Regions from separate parts of the Streptomyces sp. Y7 genome, predicted to be linked through region 2. Evidence: riboswitches for the same ligand, from Rfam matches in the RefSeq annotation. Region 2 holds a riboswitch; the other holds the start of a gene.
What was found. Region 2 has a riboswitch for glycine ahead of gcvP (aminomethyl-transferring glycine dehydrogenase). Riboswitches for the same ligand answer to the same signal wherever they lie in the genome.
Positions count from the first base shown of each region.

Region 1 (8,692 bases), on a different contig from region 2:
GCGTGCCGTCGCGACCACGCCGGTCGCCGCGAACTCCGCCGACGCCGCGGCGAGGAAGTCGACCGGATCCTCCTGCCAGTCCGGCTCGTAGAGCTTGACCCGGCCGCCGGAGGCGGGGCCGTCCAGCTGAGTGCGGCCCGACCGGCACAGCTCGGCGACGGCCGCCGGGGGCAGCGGGACGCCGACCACGCCGTCGGGGTTCAGGGCGATGCCCACGTGCGGCGGCAGTCCGCGCGCGAACTCCACGGCCGGGGCGACGGTGAACGCCATGTGGGAGCCGACGACCTGGCGGAACTGCTCCTCGGAGGTGAAGACCGGGACGTACCCCTGGCCCCCGATCTCCATCGTGGGCAGGTCCAGCGGACCGCTGTGCGGGCCGCCGCCGTTGGGCAGGGGCACCCAGACGAAGCTGCGGCCCAGCACCTCGACGATGCGGGCGCCCGCCGAGGGCATGCCGAGGGAGGCGGAGAGCACCTCCTCCAGTTCGTTGCCGGGCCAGCCTCCGTGGGTGTGGAGGTGGGCCCGGGCCGAGAAGTCCGCGGGAAGATCCGCTGGGAAGTCCATCTGTCTGACCGCCTGCTGTGAACCACGTCTGAGGCCCAAAAGGCTAGCCGGTGTCCGCCCGGCACAGGTCTACGGGCGGTCCGCTCGCGCACGGCCGGGCCGGACCCCGCGGACCCGGCCCGGCCGCCGTACGCCCCCGGGTCAGCCCGTGAAGCCGATCCGGCGCAGGACGTCCGCCGCGTCCCGGTCGATCAGCACCGCCGAACCACAGCCCTGCGGCAGAACGCCCTTCGCCGCCGAGCGCAGCAGCCGGGAGGCCGCCGTGCGGTGCCGCAGGAAGGCGTACCGCGAGACGCCCCGGCCGCGCTCGCGCTGCCCCTCCAGGGCGGTGCCCGGCGTCACGTCGAGCAGCAGCAGGTGCAGGGTGCCGCCCCGGCGCCGGGCCGCGCGGGCCAGCCAGCCGCGCACCCAGGCCTGCGTGCCGCAGTCGTGCACGACGACGCCCTCGCCGCTGCGCAGCGCGCGCCGCAGCCCCGCGTAGTGCGCGAGGCGGACCAGGGGGCGGTAGACGGCGTAGGGGAGGAAGCGGGGCATGCGGGCGTCCCAGTGGTCCCGGGTGTCCTGGGAGTCGATGCGCAGGCCCTTCACCGTCCGCTTCATCAGCGTCGACTTGCCGCTGCCGGGCAGGCCGGTGATCACGACGAGGTCCTTGGGGCCGAAGAGCAGCGCGTGCGGGCTGTGCCCGGAGCGTTCTCGCAGATCGCGGACCACGGGCGCGGGGCACAGGGCGCGGGCTTCGACAGAGGGGGCCGTGGGCTGCTTGGGCAGCGCCAGGCCCGACGTCGTGGCGTACGCCGTGGTGCGGTTCACCGTCATCGTCCTCCTCCGGGGGTCAGGATTCCCCATCCCCACTGAGCGTAAAGAGAAGGTAATAGAGGATCTCTCGTATTTTCGTTCGCTTCCTGCCACAAGCCGGTTACAGACATGGCCCTGCCGCCGACGAGCCGGGCATGCAATGATGGCGGCGCCAACTGCATACCGGCCGTTTGAATCCGCGCGGGAGAGTCCCCAGCAGTGCATCGCTGGGGCGCCGAAGGAGCAAGTCCCTCCCTTGAATCTCTCAGGCCCCGTTACCGCGCGGGCGAGGCACATCTGAAAAGCGGGTCGCCGCGTGCGCGGTGGCTCCACCCAAGGTGCAAGCCATGATCACCGTCTCCGGGATCATGGCGAACCTCTCAGGTTCCGATGACAGATGGGGAGGAACGACCTCGCCCGTCATGCCTTTGGGAGACAACGGACCGATGAGCAGCACCGACCCCTCCGAGAAGCGCCGTACCGCGCTCGACGCCCTGCATCGCTCGCTCGGCGCGACCATGACCGACTTCGCCGGCTGGGACATGCCCCTGCGCTACGCCTCCGAGCGCGACGAGCACAACGCCGTACGCACCCGGGCCGGCCTGTTCGACCTCTCCCACATGGGCGAGATCACCGTGACCGGGCCGCAGGCGGCCGGGCTGCTGAACCACGCCCTCGTCGGCAACATCGCCTCCGTCGGCGTCGGCCGCGCCCGCTACACCATGATCTGCCAGGCCGACGGCGGCATCCTCGACGACCTGATCGTCTACCGGCTCACCGAGACCGAGTACATGGTCGTCGCCAACGCCTCCAACGCCCAGATCGTGCTCGACGCCCTGGTGGAACGATCCGCCGGCTTCGACGCCGAGGTCCGCGACGACCGCGACGCCTACGCGCTGCTGGCCGTCCAGGGCCCCGAGTCCCCCGGCATCCTGAAGTCGCTGACCGACGCCGACCTCGACGGCCTGAAGTACTACGCCGGCCTGCCCGGCACCGTCGCCGGCGTCCCCGCGCTCATCGCCCGCACGGGCTACACCGGCGAGGACGGCTTCGAGCTGTTCGTGAAGCCGGAGCACGCCGTGGAGCTCTGGCAGGCGCTGACCGAGGCCGGCGAGGGCGTCGGCCTGGTCCCCTGCGGGCTGTCCTGCCGGGACACGCTGCGCCTGGAGGCGGGCATGCCGCTGTACGGCAACGAGCTGAGCACCACCCTCACCCCCTTCGACGCCGGGCTCGGCCGGGTGGTGAAGTTCGAGAAGGAGGGCGACTTCGTCGGGCGCGAGGCGCTGACCGAGGCCGCCGAGCGTGCCGCCCAGAACCCGCCCCGCGTGCTCGTCGGCCTGATCGCCGAGGGGCGTCGCGTCCCGCGCGCCGGGTACCCGGTCGTCGCCGGCGGCGAGGTCATCGGCGAGGTCACCTCCGGTGCGCCCTCCCCCACCCTGGGCAAGCCCATCGCCATGGCGTACGTCGACGCGGCGCACGCGGCGCCGGGCACCGCCGGGGTCGGCGTGGACATCCGCGGCAGCCACGAGCCCTACGAGGTCGTGGCACTGCCGTTCTACAAGCGGCAGAAGTAACGCCACAAGAAGAGACTGACAGCGGCACGTGCGTGACCCTGCGCACATTTCCGCTGATCACACACGTATCCAGCCGTCCCCCATTCACCACCACTCCCGCGCGTACAGGAGAATTCAGGCCATGAGCAACCCCCAGCAGCTGCGCTACAGCAAGGAGCACGAGTGGCTGTCGACCGCCGAGGACGGCGTCTCGACGGTCGGCATCACGGAGTTCGCGGCCAACGCGCTCGGCGATGTCGTCTTCGCCCAGCTCCCCGAGGTCGGCTCGACCGTGACCGCGGGTGAGACCTGCGGTGAGCTGGAGTCGACCAAGTCCGTCTCCGACCTGTACTCCCCCGTCACCGGCGAGATCACCGAGATCAACGAGGACGTGGTGAACGACCCGTCGCTCGTGAACTCCGCCCCCTTCGAGGGCGGCTGGCTGTTCAAGGTACGCATCACGGAGGAGCCGGCCGACCTGCTCTCCGCCGACGAGTACGTCGCCCACACCGCCGGCTGAGGAGTCGTATCCCTTATGTCTGACACTTCTGACAAGTCGCTTCTGAACACCCCCCTGCATGAGCTGGACCCGGCGATCGCCGCGGCGCTGGACGCCGAGCTGGAGCGTCAGCAGTCGACGCTGGAGATGATCGCGTCGGAGAACTTCGCTCCGGTCGCGGTCATGGAGGCGCAGGGCTCGGTCGCCACGAACAAGTACGCCGAGGGCTACCCGGGCCGGCGCTACTACGGCGGCTGTGAGCACGTCGATGTCGCCGAGCAGATCGCGATCGACCGGGTCAAGGAGCTGTTCGGCGCGGAGTACGCCAATGTGCAGCCGCACTCGGGTGCCTCCGCCAACCAGGCGGCGCTGTTCGCGATCGCCCAGCCCGGCGACACGATCCTGGGCCTGGACCTCGCGCACGGCGGGCACCTCACCCACGGCATGCGACTGAACTTCTCCGGCAAGCAGTTCAACGTGGTCGCCTACCACGTCGAGAGCGACACCGGCCTGGTCGACATGGCCGAGGTCGAGCGCCTGGCCAAGGAGCACCGCCCCAAGGTGATCATCGCCGGCTGGTCGGCGTACCCGCGGCAGCTGGACTTCGCCGCGTTCCGCCGGATCGCCGACGAGGTCGGCGCCTACCTGTGGGTCGACATGGCGCACTTCGCCGGCCTGGTCGCGGCGGGCCTGCACCCCAACCCGGTCCCGCACGCCGACGTGGTCACCTCCACCACCCACAAGACCCTCGGCGGCCCGCGCGGCGGCATCATCCTGGCCCGCAGCAAGGAGTTCGCCAAGAAGCTGAACTCCTCGGTCTTCCCCGGCTTCCAGGGCGGCCCGCTGGAGCACGTGATCGCCGCGAAGGCGGTCTCCTTCAAGGTCGCCGCCTCCGAGGAGTTCAAGGAGCGCCAGCAGCGCACCATCGACGGCGCCCGCATCCTGGCGCAGCGGCTGACCGCGCCGGACGCCCGCGAGGCGGGGGTGAACGTGCTCACCGGCGGCACCGACGTGCACCTGATCCTGGTCGACCTGCGCGCCTCCGAGCTCGACGGGCAGCAGGCCGAGGACCGCCTCCACGAGGTCGGCATCACCGTCAACCGCAACGCCGTGCCCGACGACCCGCGCCCGCCCATGGTCACCTCCGGCCTGCGCATCGGCACCCCGGCCCTGGCCACCCGCGGCTTCACCGCGGAGGACTTCACCGAGGTCGCCGACGTCATCGCCGAAACCCTGAAGCCGGTCTACGACGCCGACGCGCTCAAGGCCCGGGTCAAGGCACTCACCGACAAGCACCCGCTCTACCCCGTTCTGAACAAGTAGTTCCTTTCCCCGGGGTGTCCCGCACACTGGTCAGTGAGCGGGCGGGGCACCCCGCGGAAGCCTTCTGCACCACCCCGTATTGAGGAGTCCCCGTGGCCATCTCGGTCTTCGACCTGTTCTCGATCGGCATCGGCCCGTCCAGCTCCCACACGGTCGGCCCGATGCGCGCGGCACGCATGTTCGCCCGCCGCCTGCACAACGACGGCGTCCTGCCCGCCGTCACCTCCATACGCGCCGAGCTCTACGGCTCGCTCGGCGCCACCGGCCACGGCCACGGCACCCCCAAGGCGGTGCTGCTCGGCCTGGAGGGCGACTCGCCCCGCACCGTCGACGTGGAGACCGCCGACGACCGGGTCGAGAAGATCAAGTCGTCGGGCCGCCTGAGGCTCCTCGACGAACACGAGGTCCCCTTCGACTTCGACAAGGACCTCGTGCTGCACCGCCGCAAGGCGCTGCCGTACCACGCGAACGGCATGACGCTGTGGGCGTTCGACGCCTCCGGCGAAGAGCTCATGTCCAAGACGTACTACTCCGTCGGCGGCGGCTTCGTCGTCGACGAGGACGCGGTCGGCGCGGACCGCATCAAGCTCGACGACACCGTCCTGAAGTACCCCTTCCGCACGGGCGACGAGCTGCTGCGCCTGACGCAGGAGACCGGGCTGTCGATCTCCGCGCTGATGCTGGAGAACGAGCGGGCCTGGCGCACCGAGGAGGAGATCCGCGAGGGCCTGCTGGAGATCTGGCGGGTGATGCAGGCGTGCGTGTCCCGCGGCATGGCGCGTGAAGGCATCCTGCCGGGCGGCCTGAAGGTCCGCCGCAGGGCCGCGAACACCGCCCGCAAGCTGCGCTCCGAGGGCGACCCGAAGGCCCTCGCCATGGAGTGGATCACGCTCTACGCGATGGCCGTGAACGAGGAGAACGCCGCCGGCGGCCGCGTCGTGACGGCCCCGACGAACGGCGCGGCGGGCATCATCCCCGCGGTCCTGCACTACTACATCAACTTCGTGCCGGGCGCCGACGAGGAGGGCGTGGTCCGCTTCCTCCTCGCCGCGGGCGCGATCGGCATGCTCTTCAAGGAGAACGCCTCCATCTCCGGGGCCGAGGTCGGCTGCCAGGGCGAGGTCGGCTCGGCCTGCTCGATGGCCGCGGGCGCGCTGGCGGAGGTGCTGGGCGGCAGCCCGGAGCAGGTGGAGAACGCCGCCGAGATCGGCATGGAGCACAACCTCGGTCTGACCTGCGACCCCGTCGGCGGACTCGTCCAGATCCCGTGCATCGAGCGCAACGGCATGGCCGCGGTCAAGGCCGTCACGGCGGCCCGGATGGCGATGCGCGGCGACGGCAGCCACAAGGTGTCCCTGGACAAGGTCATCAAGACCATGAAGGACACCGGCGCCGACATGTCCGTCAAGTACAAGGAGACGGCGCGAGGGGGGCTGGCGGTCAACATCATCGAATGTTGACAATTCCACGTCAGGAACGCGTCAGCCGTGCCACGGTGGGGCATACACCCAGTCCAACTCCTGTCCCCCCACCGGTACATCAGGGAGTCCCCCCATGCTGCGCGGCATCGACGTAAGCGCGTACCAGTCTTCCTCCTACGACACCGACGGCCTCTCCTTCGTCTTCATCAAGGCGACGGAGGGCCGTTCCTACATCAACCCCAAACTCGCCGCCCAGACCAAGCGCGCCCGGGACGCCGGCCTGGTCGTCGGCTTCTACCACTTCCTGTGGCCCGGCAACCTCTCCGCCCAGGCCGACTACTTCGTCAGCAAGGCCCCCGAGAAGGCGGGCGACATCCTCGCCGTCGACTGGGAAACCACCAGCGAGGGCACCCACGCCAGCAACGCGGAAAAAGACCTCTTCATCCGCAAACTCAAGGAGAAACGACCGAACAACCCGGTCATTCTCTACGCCAACCGGCATTACTGGCTGAATGTCGACAGGACCTCGTACGCCGGCGACGGCCTCTGGATCGCCGACTACGTCACGGCGGGCAAGCCCCGCATCCAGGCGAAATGGCGCTTCCACCAGTACACGGACGACCCGCTGGACAAGAACGTCGCGAACTTCTCCAGCAAGGCGGCACTTCGGGAGTGGGCCGAGAATGCCTGACGCTCATCCCCCGGCCGCGCCGATCGCCGCTCTGAGCCGCTTCGCGGGCGGATCAGCGAGATAGTCGTTCAGCAGGGCAAAGGTACGAAGCTCGAGCGGCAGGGCTTCGTACCAGGCGAGTCCGAGGAGATTGCAGTTGTTGCAGACGAGGCCGCGCACGCAGTCACCACAGCTTCCCTGCGCACAACACGCGTGATCGTGATCGAGATGCATGGCTTTCCCGCCGGTGTGGGCTCTGCGGCACACGGCACACCGATCCTGCTGAAATCGCGCGAGCAGGCTGACGAATTCCCTAGTCACCTTGTAGTTGTTGAGGCGCACCCGCTCGGAGTTGCAGGGTTTACAGTAGGGTCTCGGCGCACCGGAGGCGTTGACCGCCGAGAAGTCCGAGCGCGGTTTACCGAGGCCGCACCCCAGGCATTCGACGATTCCACGTTCGACCATCTCTCGGACGGCGCCGTTGGCCCTCTTCGGGCGCAGTGGCGAGAGCGGCTGCCCCTTGCTCCTCTGCTGATAGTGAGCCGTACAGAGCCCTCGGGCGGATACCGCTCTCCCGCACTCACCGAAGCCGCACATCCGGCTCTCCGCGGTAGCACGATAGGCATCGATAGGTGCCATGCCTCGACCCCTTCGGCTTTGCATGTAATGGGTCTTGCACAGCCCTTTCGTCAATGGGTACCTGTCGGACGACCGGCCGCATGCCCATGCGTCCCCGCCCGCTTTGCACACCTTCATCCAGTCCCTCAGCGCAGGATCGTCTTCGACACATCATCCGATCAACGAGCGCATCGAACGCAGGTCACGACGGGGCACACGGATACGACGCCCTGAGTGCGTCCGTGGCGGACACGGCAAAGGGGCGCTTTCCTCCGGAGGAGAGCGCCCCTTTGCTGGATCCCACTACTTGTTCAGGTACGCCCAGAACTCGTCGAAGGACAGGAGCTTGTCGCCGTTGAGGTCGCGGCTCTTGATGATCGCCTCGGCGACGGCCTCGGTGACGTTCCAGTCGCCGCCCTGCGCCAGGGCGGACTTGAACTCGGCGGCGGTGATGGTGCCGTCACCGTCCGCATCGATGCGCTCGAACTGCTTGCGTGCTTCCTCGATGTCGATGTGCGCCACCGGTCCGCCCCTTTACTCGCGTCTACTCGCGTCTGTCGTGTTTGTGCTGGCCTGCTGCCGCAGGTCACATTAGCCGCGGTCAGATTAACCGCCCACGCGCGCCTTCAGTGCGGCGACCACCCAGGCGAACTCCGCGCGGTACGCCGACTCGGGCCCGCGGCCCTTCACGACGGACAGCAACTCGCGGTAGCGGGCGACCTCGTCGCTCACGCTCGACGTCAGGCGTTCCAGCACCATGGCCGGATCGGCGTCTCCGATCAGGTCCCGCAGGATCCGCTCGGCCTCGGGCGACTCGGGCTCGACGCCCCGCCCGAGCGCCTCGGTGGCCAGGAGAACCAGCTTCCGTGAGAACCACATCGACGCCCCGGCGGGCGTCTCCGGCCCGCGCCCGGCCGCGTTGAACTCGGCCACCTTGCGCATCCGCGCCCGGAACCGCGGATCCTGGATCAGTTCGGCCAGCTCCACCCAGGCGTCCACCTGCTCGGACGTCGGGTCGTCCGGCAGGTCCACGGCCATCTCCCGCATCCGGTCGCGGACCACGGGGTCCGCCGTGTCCAGCCCATGGAACATCTCGTCCACGAACTCCTCCAGGACCCGCCGCCGCTCGGCGGCCGACAGTCGCGCCAGTCGATTCATCAAGGTCATCTCCTCGGTGGTCGAACCGCGTCGCGCCACGGTCGACAGCACCGCACGGGTCACCTTCAGGGAGCTGATCTGGGCGTCCAGG
Region 1 is NZ_JBIDDQ010000006.1:237,202-245,893, forward strand. Features, by position in the region: gene ACGFW6_RS18515 (enhanced serine sensitivity protein SseB) at 1-564, opposite strand, end outside; gene ACGFW6_RS18520 (AAA family ATPase) at 706-1,380, opposite strand; glycine riboswitch at 1,552-1,650, shown strand; gene gcvT (glycine cleavage system aminomethyltransferase GcvT) at 1,806-2,933, shown strand; gene gcvH (glycine cleavage system protein GcvH) at 3,055-3,432, shown strand; gene glyA (serine hydroxymethyltransferase) at 3,448-4,734, shown strand; gene ACGFW6_RS18540 (L-serine ammonia-lyase) at 4,827-6,194, shown strand; gene ACGFW6_RS18545 (glycoside hydrolase family 25 protein) at 6,289-6,846, shown strand; gene ACGFW6_RS18550 (endonuclease domain-containing protein) at 6,850-7,290, opposite strand; gene ACGFW6_RS18555 (EF-hand domain-containing protein) at 7,747-7,965, opposite strand; gene ACGFW6_RS18560 (MerR family transcriptional regulator) at 8,050-8,692, opposite strand, start outside.
Region 1: linked by a shared signal. The riboswitch ahead of gcvT (glycine cleavage system aminomethyltransferase GcvT) and the one ahead of gcvP (aminomethyl-transferring glycine dehydrogenase) in region 2 are both predicted to bind glycine.

Region 2 (8,692 bases):
GCGAGGCGGCGACTAGGGTGGGACAAAAGCTGTATAAGCACATCAAACATCCCGCGCGAGGCGTCTCCCATGAGCCTGAGCATCCGCAACCAGCTCCCCGGCACGATCACGTCCATCTGCCCCGGCGAGACCGTGGCCATGATCGACGTCCGTCTCACCGGAGGCCAGGACCTCATCGCGGCCATCGCCCCGTCCGCTGTCGAAGAGCTCGGCCTCGCCGCGGGCAGCACCGTGAACGCCCTGGTGACGTCCACGCACATCTCTCTGGCCATCTCCCCGACCGAGGACGGCCGGCCCCTGCGCAACCGGCTCCCCGGCACGATCACCGGCATCGCCACGGGTGGCGCGATGGCGTCGGTGCAGATCGCGGTCGACGGCGGCGCGGTGACCGCCGCCATGACCCGGGACGCCACGACCGACCTCGACCTGTCCCCCGGCGACCCCGTCGTCGCCCTGGTGGAGGCCACGGAGGTCGCCCTGACGACCGTATGACGCGCGGAAGGGCTCCACCCCGGCCGTGTGTGGCCGGAGGGGAGCCCTTCCTACGTGCGTGCGTCAGCCCGGAGCGGCTCAGTCGTCGTACGCGTCCAGCGGCGGGCAGGAGCAGACGAGGTTCCGGTCGCCGAAGGCCTGGTCGATGCGGCGCACCGGCGGCCAGTACTTGTCGGCGGCCGACACCCCGGCGGGGAAGACGGCGTCCTCACGGGTGTACGCGTGCTCCCACGCGCCGCCCAGCGCGCCGGCGGTGTGCGGGGCGTTGCGCAGCGGGTTGTCCTCGGCGGGCCACTCGCCCGACCCGACCTTCTCGATCTCCGCGCGGATGGCGATCATCGCCTCGCAGAACCGGTCGAGTTCGGCCAGGTCCTCGGACTCGGTCGGCTCGATCATCAGCGTCCCGGCCACCGGGAACGACATCGTCGGCGCGTGGAAGCCGTAGTCGATGAGCCGCTTGGCCACGTCGTCGACGCTCACTCCGGTCGCCTTGGTCAGCGGGCGCAGATCGATGATGCACTCGTGCGCGACCAGCCCGCCCGGCCCGGTGTACAGCACCGGGAAGTGCGGCTCCAGCCGCTTGGCGACGTAGTTCGCCGACAGCACGGCCACCTGCGTGGCCCGCTTCAGCCCTTCACCGCCCATGAGACGGACGTACGCCCAGGAGATGGGCAGGATCCCCGCGGAACCCCACGGCGCGGCCGAGATCGGGCCGACGCCCGTCTCCGGACCGGCGGCCGGCTGCAGCGGGTGGTTCGGCAGGTACGGCGCCAGGTGCGAGCGCACGCCGACCGGTCCGACGCCCGGACCGCCGCCGCCGTGCGGGATGCAGAAGGTCTTGTGCAGGTTCAGGTGCGAGACGTCGCCGCCGAAGTGGCCCGGCTTGGCCAGTCCCACCAGCGCGTTGAGGTTCGCGCCGTCGACGTACACCTGCCCGCCGGCCTCGTGCACCTGCGCGCAGATGTCGGCGACGTGCTCCTCGAACACACCGTGCGTCGACGGGTACGTGATCATCAGCACGGACAGCTCGTCGCGGTGCTTCTCGATCTTGGCCCGCAGGTCCTCGACGTCGATCTCGCCGTCCTCGGCGGTCTTGACGACGACGACCTTCATGCCGGCCATGACGGCGCTGGCGGCGTTCGTGCCGTGCGCCGAGGACGGGATGAGGCAGACGGTGCGCTGCTCGTCGCCGTTGGCCCGGTGGTACCCGCGCACGGCGAGCAGGCCGGCCAGCTCACCCTGCGAGCCGGCGTTCGGCTGGAGGGACACCTTGTCGTAGCCGGTGACCTCGGCGAGACGTTCCTCCAGCTCGCGGATGAGCGTCAGATAGCCCTGCGCCTGCTCGGCGGGCGCGAAGGGGTGCAGCTGCCCGAACTCCGGCCAGGTGACCGGCTCCATCTCGGTGGTCGCGTTGAGCTTCATCGTGCAGGAGCCCAGCGGGATCATGCCGCGGTCGAGCGCGTAGTCCCGGTCGGCGAGGCGGCGCAGGTAACGCAGCATCGCCGTCTCGGAGCGGTGCTGGTGGAAGACCGGGTGCGCGAGGTAGTCGTCGGTGCGCAGCAGCCCGTCCGTGAGCGCGTCCTCGGTGCTCGCGTCCAGCGCCTCGATGTCGCCCTCGATGCCGAACGCCGTCCACACCGCGCCCAGCTGGGCCCGCAGCGTGGTCTCGTCACAGGCGACGGAGACGTGGTCGGCGTCGACGAGGCGCAGGTTCACGCCGTTCTGCCGGGCGGCGGCGACAACCTCGGCGGCCTTCGCGGGCACCCGTACGGTCAGCGTGTCGAAGTAGGAGCCGTGCACGACCTCGATGCCGCCGGCGGTCAGGCCCGCCGCGAGGATCGAGGCGTACCGGTGGGTCCGCCGCGCGATGGCCCGGAGCCCGTCCGGCCCGTGGTACACGGCGTACATGCCGGCCATCACGGCGAGGAGCACCTGAGCCGTGCAGATGTTGCTGGTGGCCTTCTCCCGCCGAATGTGCTGCTCACGCGTCTGCAGCGCCAGCCGGTAGGCCTTGTTCCCGTCGGCGTCCACGGACACGCCCACGAGCCGCCCCGGCAGGCTGCGCGCGAACTTCTCGTGGACGGCCATGTAGCCGGCGTGCGGCCCGCCGAAGCCCATCGGCACGCCGAACCGCTGCGTCGTGCCGACCGCGATGTCCGCCCCGAGCTCACCCGGCGACTTCAGCAGCGTCAACGCGAGCAGGTCGGCGGCGACGGTGACGAGGGCGCCGAGCTCGTGCGCCTGGTCGATGACGGCCTTGATGTCCCGTACGGCACCGGAGGCACCGGGGTACTGGACCAGCACACCGTTGATCTCACGCGAGGCGATCTCGGCCGGGATACCGTCGCTGAGGTCGGCGACCACGACCTCCACACCGGTCGGCTCGGCACGGGTCTCGATCACGGCGACGGTCTGCGGAAGGACATCCGCGTCGACCAGGAAGAGCCCCTTCTTGTTCTTGCCCATGCGCCGGGACAGAGCCAGGGCCTCGGCCGCCGCGGTCCCCTCGTCGAGCAGCGAGGCACCGGAGGTCGGCAGCCCGGTGAGCTCGGCGACCATGGTCTGGAAGTTCAGCAGGGCCTCGAGACGCCCCTGCGAGATCTCGGGCTGGTACGGCGTGTAGGCCGTGTACCAGGCGGGGTTCTCCATGACGTTCCGCAGGATGACCGGCGGGGTGAAGGTCCCGTAGTAGCCGAGCCCGATCATCGAGTCCAGCACCTGGTTGCGGTCGGCGAGCGAGCGCAGCTCGGCCAGCACCTCGGCCTCGGTGCGGGCACCCGGCAGGTCCAGCGAGTCGGCGTTCTTGATCACGTCCGGCACCGCTGCGGCGGTGAGCTCGTCGAGGGAGCCGTAGCCGACCTGGGCGAGCATCTTGGCGCGGGCCTCGTGATCGGGACCGATGTGACGCTGCTCGAAGGGGATTCCCTGCTCGAGCTCGGAGAGCGGAATGCGGTGGGCGGTCATTGCGGAGGCCTCCTGGTCTGACGACCTTCGAGGGGCACCACGGCACGGGTACCCGGACGGCCTCCCCCTCTGTCATCTCAACCTGAGAGCTTCACCGGACCGCCCGAAGGCCGTCGGCTTTCACCGTCGGTGAGAGCGGAAGCCGTCGGACACCCGCTCTGCTTTCCAGAGTGACCTCGTCCGTGCGGTACGTGAGCCTGAGAGATTCCGGGGAGGATTTGCTCCTTCGGCGCCTCCGGTGTTCTCCGGAGGACTCTCCCGCACGGGGTCAGCAGCCGCTAGTCAGCCTACCAGCGAGGTCGACGCACGGACCTTCGAGTGGCCGCTCTCACCAATCTGCCTTTTCGTAGTGCTTACGGATGAGTTGCGACCAAGTGGAGGGCCCGTGCAGACCGACATCGATCCGCGCAATCTGATCGGCCGCAAGGCCTTCGACCGCAACGGCACCAAGATCGGCACCATCGACGAGGTCTATCTCGACGACGCGACCGGGGTGCCGGAATGGGCGGCGATACGCACCGGCCTCTTCTCCCGGGACGCCTTCGTCCCCCTGGAGCCCAGCGAGCTGGTGGAGGGCACCCTCCACATCCCCTTCGAACGCGCCCTGATCAAGGACGCCCCCGACTTCGGAGTCGGCCGCCACCTGTCCCCCGAGCAGGAACTCCAGCTCTATCACCACTACGGCCTCGACGTGGCGGCCCAGCCCCCGCCCCCCGACCGAGACTTCGGCAACCTGGCCTCCTCAGAACCCCCCAACAACAACGACCCCACAACCCCGCACCCCTGACCAGCACACCCCTCCCCCCCCATCCACACAGACAACCTCTCGGCCCCTCCCACCACAGCACCTGGCTGAACTGCAGGCAGTCGCGCCTCGCGCACCTGCCCCTAGCCCCAGGACGTCACGCCTCACCCAGCCGCAGCAAGCCATGCCGCACCCGGCTACACCCCAGCTGCACCCAACTGCGGGCAGTCGTGCCGCTGGGGCGGCACGGGTGGGCGCAGCGGCACCCCGCCAGCGCGGGCGAGCGTCCCCACCCCCACGGCACCCCAGGCCCAGGGCAACCAGACACCCACCGCACAGCCGCTCCCTGCTGCCACCGCACGGATGCAACCGCACCGCCCCCGCCGCTACCGCCCCCGCCCTACCCAGAAACCGCAGCCGCACCATCCCCACCAACCACAGACACCTCAGACCCCTCAGACACCCCCGCCACGCCAGATCCCCCACTTCCCCCAGCCCTGCCGCTTCCCCCACTCCCCCGAACCTCCCGGCTTCCCCCACTCCCCCCGGGCCGCTCCTCCACCAAGGGCAACGGCTCCACCGCCTCCAGCCCCGGATCCTCCACCCGAAACGTCCGCACCCGCCCCGGCTCCGACCCCGGCGTCTCGAACCGCACGGTCACCCGCCCGAGCCCGCTCCCCTGCACCCACCCGTGCCCGTACTCGGCATGCCGCACATCGTGCCCGGCATGCCATCTCCGCTCGCCCGGCCCTTCCTCCCCCCGCGCCACGGCCACCGCCTCCACGCCGTCCTCCCCGCCCTCCACCGGCTGCTGCTCCCCCAGCTTCCCCAGCTCCCCCGCCGCCTGAGCGAACAGATCCTCCTGCGTGTAGTCGGCCAGCCCGCTGACGCCGACCCCCAGCAGCCGCACCCCACCCGTCGTATCCACGGACTCCAGCAGCCGAGCGGCGGCCTCCCGCACCACCGCCGGATCATCCGTCGGCCCCCGCAAGGTCTCGGACCGCGTCAGGGTCGAGAAGTCGTACCGCCGCACCTTCAGCACGATGGTCCGCCCCGACAACCCGGCCCCCCGCAACCGCCCCACACAGCGATCGGCAAGCCGCTGCACCTCCAGCCCGACCCGCACCCGGTCGTGGATGTCCACGTCATAGGTGTCCTCGACCGACACGGACTTCGTCTCCCGCTCGGCCACCACGGGCCGCTCGTCGTGCGCCAGCGCCATCGCGTACAGCGCATGCCCGTGCGCCTTGCCCAGCAGCCGTACGAGCTCGTCCTCACCGGCCTCGGCGATCTCCTCGACGGTATGGATCCCGGCCCGCCGCAGATGGTCCCCCGTGGCCGGCCCCACTCCCGGCAGCGTCCGCACCGACATCGGCCCCAGCAGCGCCCGCTCCGTCCCCGGCTCGATCACCACCAGCCCGTCGGGCTTGGCCTGCTCCGAGCCGATCTTCGCGAGCATCTTGGAAGCGGCCAGCCCCACCGACCCCGCGAGCCCCGTCGCGGCCCGTATGTCGCCGCGCAGCTTCGCCCCCACCAGCCGCGCCGACGCCTCGTCCCAGGCCGCACCCCCGGCCTCCAGATCGACGAACGCCTCGTCCAGGCTCAACGGCTCCACCAGCGGCGACAGCTCCCGCAGCAGCCCCATCACCTGCTCGCTGATGTCGCGGTAGATCCCGAAGCGCGGCACGAGATACGCGGCGTTCGGCGCCAGCCGCCGCGCCTGCGCCATGGGCATCGCCGAGTGCACCCCGAACACCCGGGCCTCATAGGACGCGGTGGCGACCACTCCGCGCGGCCCGAGCCCGCCGACGATCACGGCTTTCCCGCGCAGGCTCGGCTTGGATGCCTGCTCCACCGAGGCGTAGAAGGCATCCATGTCGAGATGCAGGATCGTGGGCGCGTTTCTCACATCTCCGATGCTGCCTCACGCCACTGACAATGCCCCGCCATCACCGCACGTTCGCTGCCACGGACGCCGGACCACCGGCTCCACGGCCGGGCGAGGCCACGAACTCCGCTCAGACCGCCCGGTTACGCCGCCGAGCCAGCTCGTCCGCCGGGTTGTGCCCGATGAGCGTCTCCCCGGTGTCGATCCGCTCGCCGTGCAGCTGCGACAACGCGCTCTCGACGTCCCGCCACACCACACCCACGGCGATCCCGAAGATCCCCTGCCCGCCCTGGAGCAGCGCGTGCACCTCGTCCGGCGAGCTGCACTCGTACACGGTCGCGCCGTCGCTCATCAGCGTCATGCGCTCGAGATCGCGGAAGCCCTGCTCCCGCAGGTGCACCACGGCGGTCCGGATGTTCTGAAGCGACACACCGGTGTCGAGAAACCGCTTGACGATCTTCAGGACGACGACGTCCCGAAAGCTGTACAGGCGCTGCGTCCCGGACCCGTACGCGGGCCGCACGCTCGGCTCGACGAGGCCGGTGCGCGCCCAGTAGTCCAGTTGGCGGTACGTGATGCCGGCGGCCGCACAGGCCGTCGGACCGCGGTAGCCAATCTCTTCCGACCCCATGGACGCCGCCCCTCCGCCGGTGCTCGGCACGGCCGTCGGCCTGTGCTGAGCGTGATCGGCAGCACCGCCCTGAACAGCGCTGCTGTGAAGCGGGTACGGACCGCTCGCCCCGAGACTGCGCCCGGGGGCACCCCCAGCCGTACCGTCGCCGCTGCTTCTCACGCCGACCTCCGTCCTTGACCTGCCTTCTCGACGGTAGGCAGTCACCAGGGGTGCGTCAACGATCGCCACACTCGGCACGCCGAGTGATAATCACCCTAGGAGTGGTTTCCCGCACCCCACCGCGGGGAAAGGCTAGCCGAATGCCCTCGGAACGGGCCTCGGGACGCTCTCGCTCGCCGCTGGCAAATGCCGGCATTTGAGCTGTTACCGACTGTGGGCCGAACCGCCACGGACCGCAAGTCCGGCCGGCACCGCCCACATCTCACTGGCTGCTGGTGCCGAAGTCCTCGGGCGAGATCTGGTCGAGGAACTCGCGGAACTTCTCCACCTCGTCCTCCTGCTCGTCCGGGATCGCGATGCCGGCGTCGTCCAGCACCCCGTCGCTGCCGTAGATCGGCGTCCCGGTGCGCAGGGCCAGTGCTATGGCATCGGACGGGCGGGCGCTCACCTCGACGCCGCTGGCGAACACCAGCTCGGCGTAGAAGACGCCCTCACGCAGGTCCGTGATGCGTACTTCGGTGAGCTCCTGGCCGACGGCCTCCAGCACGTCCTTGAACAGGTCGTGGGTCAGCGGTCGCGCGGGGGCCATGCCCTGCTGGGCGAAGGCGATCGCCGTCGCCTCCCCCGGCCCGATCCAGATGGGGAGGTAGCGGTCGCCTCCCACTTCGCGCAGGAGCACGATCGGTTGGTTGGAGGGCATTTCGACCCGGACACCTACGACATCGAGCTCGTTCACACAGCAACCCTAGGCCGTGCTCGGGACGTTTGGGTAGTCGGGCCGAGAACGGGTGGCCGATCCGGCCTTCCTGTGCATGCCCCGCTCAGGGCAGCCGCAGCCCCAGGGCCGTCTGCACCAGCGCGGAGTGCAGCTTGACCGTGAGCCCGGCCAGCTCCTTGGCGCGCGCCTCGGCATGAGCCCTGGTCTGTGGGTTGCGGTGCCGCTTCAGCGGCGCCACGACCTGGTCCACGAGCCCGGCCTCACGATCGGCGGCGGCCTTCATCACCCGAAGATGCCGAGGCTCGATCCCGAACCGCCCCAGCTCGGCCACGAGCGCGGCCACGGTGACCGCCTCCGCGTCGTACACGCCCTCCGGCAGCGGAGCGATCAGGCCGTACGACTCCCACTCCGCGAGCTCACGCTCGTCGATCTCGGCGGCGGCCAGCAGCTCGGCACGCCCGATCCGGGCCACTGGGGGCGCCTCCACGGCCTCCAGGACCGTTTCGCCGTCCCGCTGGCGGCACACGGACGGCAGGGCTGCCGCCTCCCCGCGCTCCATGGCGTCCAGGTGCTCCCGGATGACCTTCAGGGGCAGATAGTGATCCCGCTGCATCCGCAGGACGTGACCGAGCCGCTCGACGTCCTGCACGCTGAACTTGCGATACCCCGAGGGGGTCCGCTGCGGCTCGACCAGCCCTTCCGACTCCAGGAACCGGATTTTGGAGATGGTGATGTCAGGGAACTCGTCGCGCAGCACGTTCAGCACCGCGCCGATACTCATCAGCCGACCGTCCGTGGCGGCGATGCCGTGGCCGGCACCGCCGCTCGGTGTTTTCAGCATGGACCTTCCCTGGGTCTCCCCGGACGGTCTCCGGGGGAGGGTCAGTAGCCCCGCTGGCTCGCGTAGAAGACCAGCCGGTACTTGCCGATCTGCACCTCGTCGCCGTTGTTCAGCGGGACCTGGTCGATCCGCTCCCGGTTGACGTACGTGCCGTTCAGGCTGCCGACGTCGGCCACCGTGAACGAGCCGTCCTGAAGGCGACGGAACTCCACGTGCCGACGCGAGACCGTCACGTCGTCCAGGAAGATGTC
Region 2 is NZ_JBIDDQ010000009.1:326,798-335,489, forward strand. Features, by position in the region: gene ACGFW6_RS24460 (molybdopterin-binding protein) at 70-492, shown strand; gene gcvP (aminomethyl-transferring glycine dehydrogenase) at 571-3,456, opposite strand; glycine riboswitch at 3,632-3,727, opposite strand; gene ACGFW6_RS24470 (PRC-barrel domain-containing protein) at 3,842-4,243, shown strand; gene ACGFW6_RS24475 (DNA polymerase IV) at 4,602-6,110, opposite strand; gene ACGFW6_RS24480 (MerR family transcriptional regulator) at 6,220-6,882, opposite strand; gene ACGFW6_RS24485 (bifunctional nuclease family protein) at 7,145-7,618, opposite strand; gene ACGFW6_RS24490 (MerR family transcriptional regulator) at 7,704-8,441, opposite strand; gene ACGFW6_RS24495 (FHA domain-containing protein) at 8,483-8,692, opposite strand, start outside.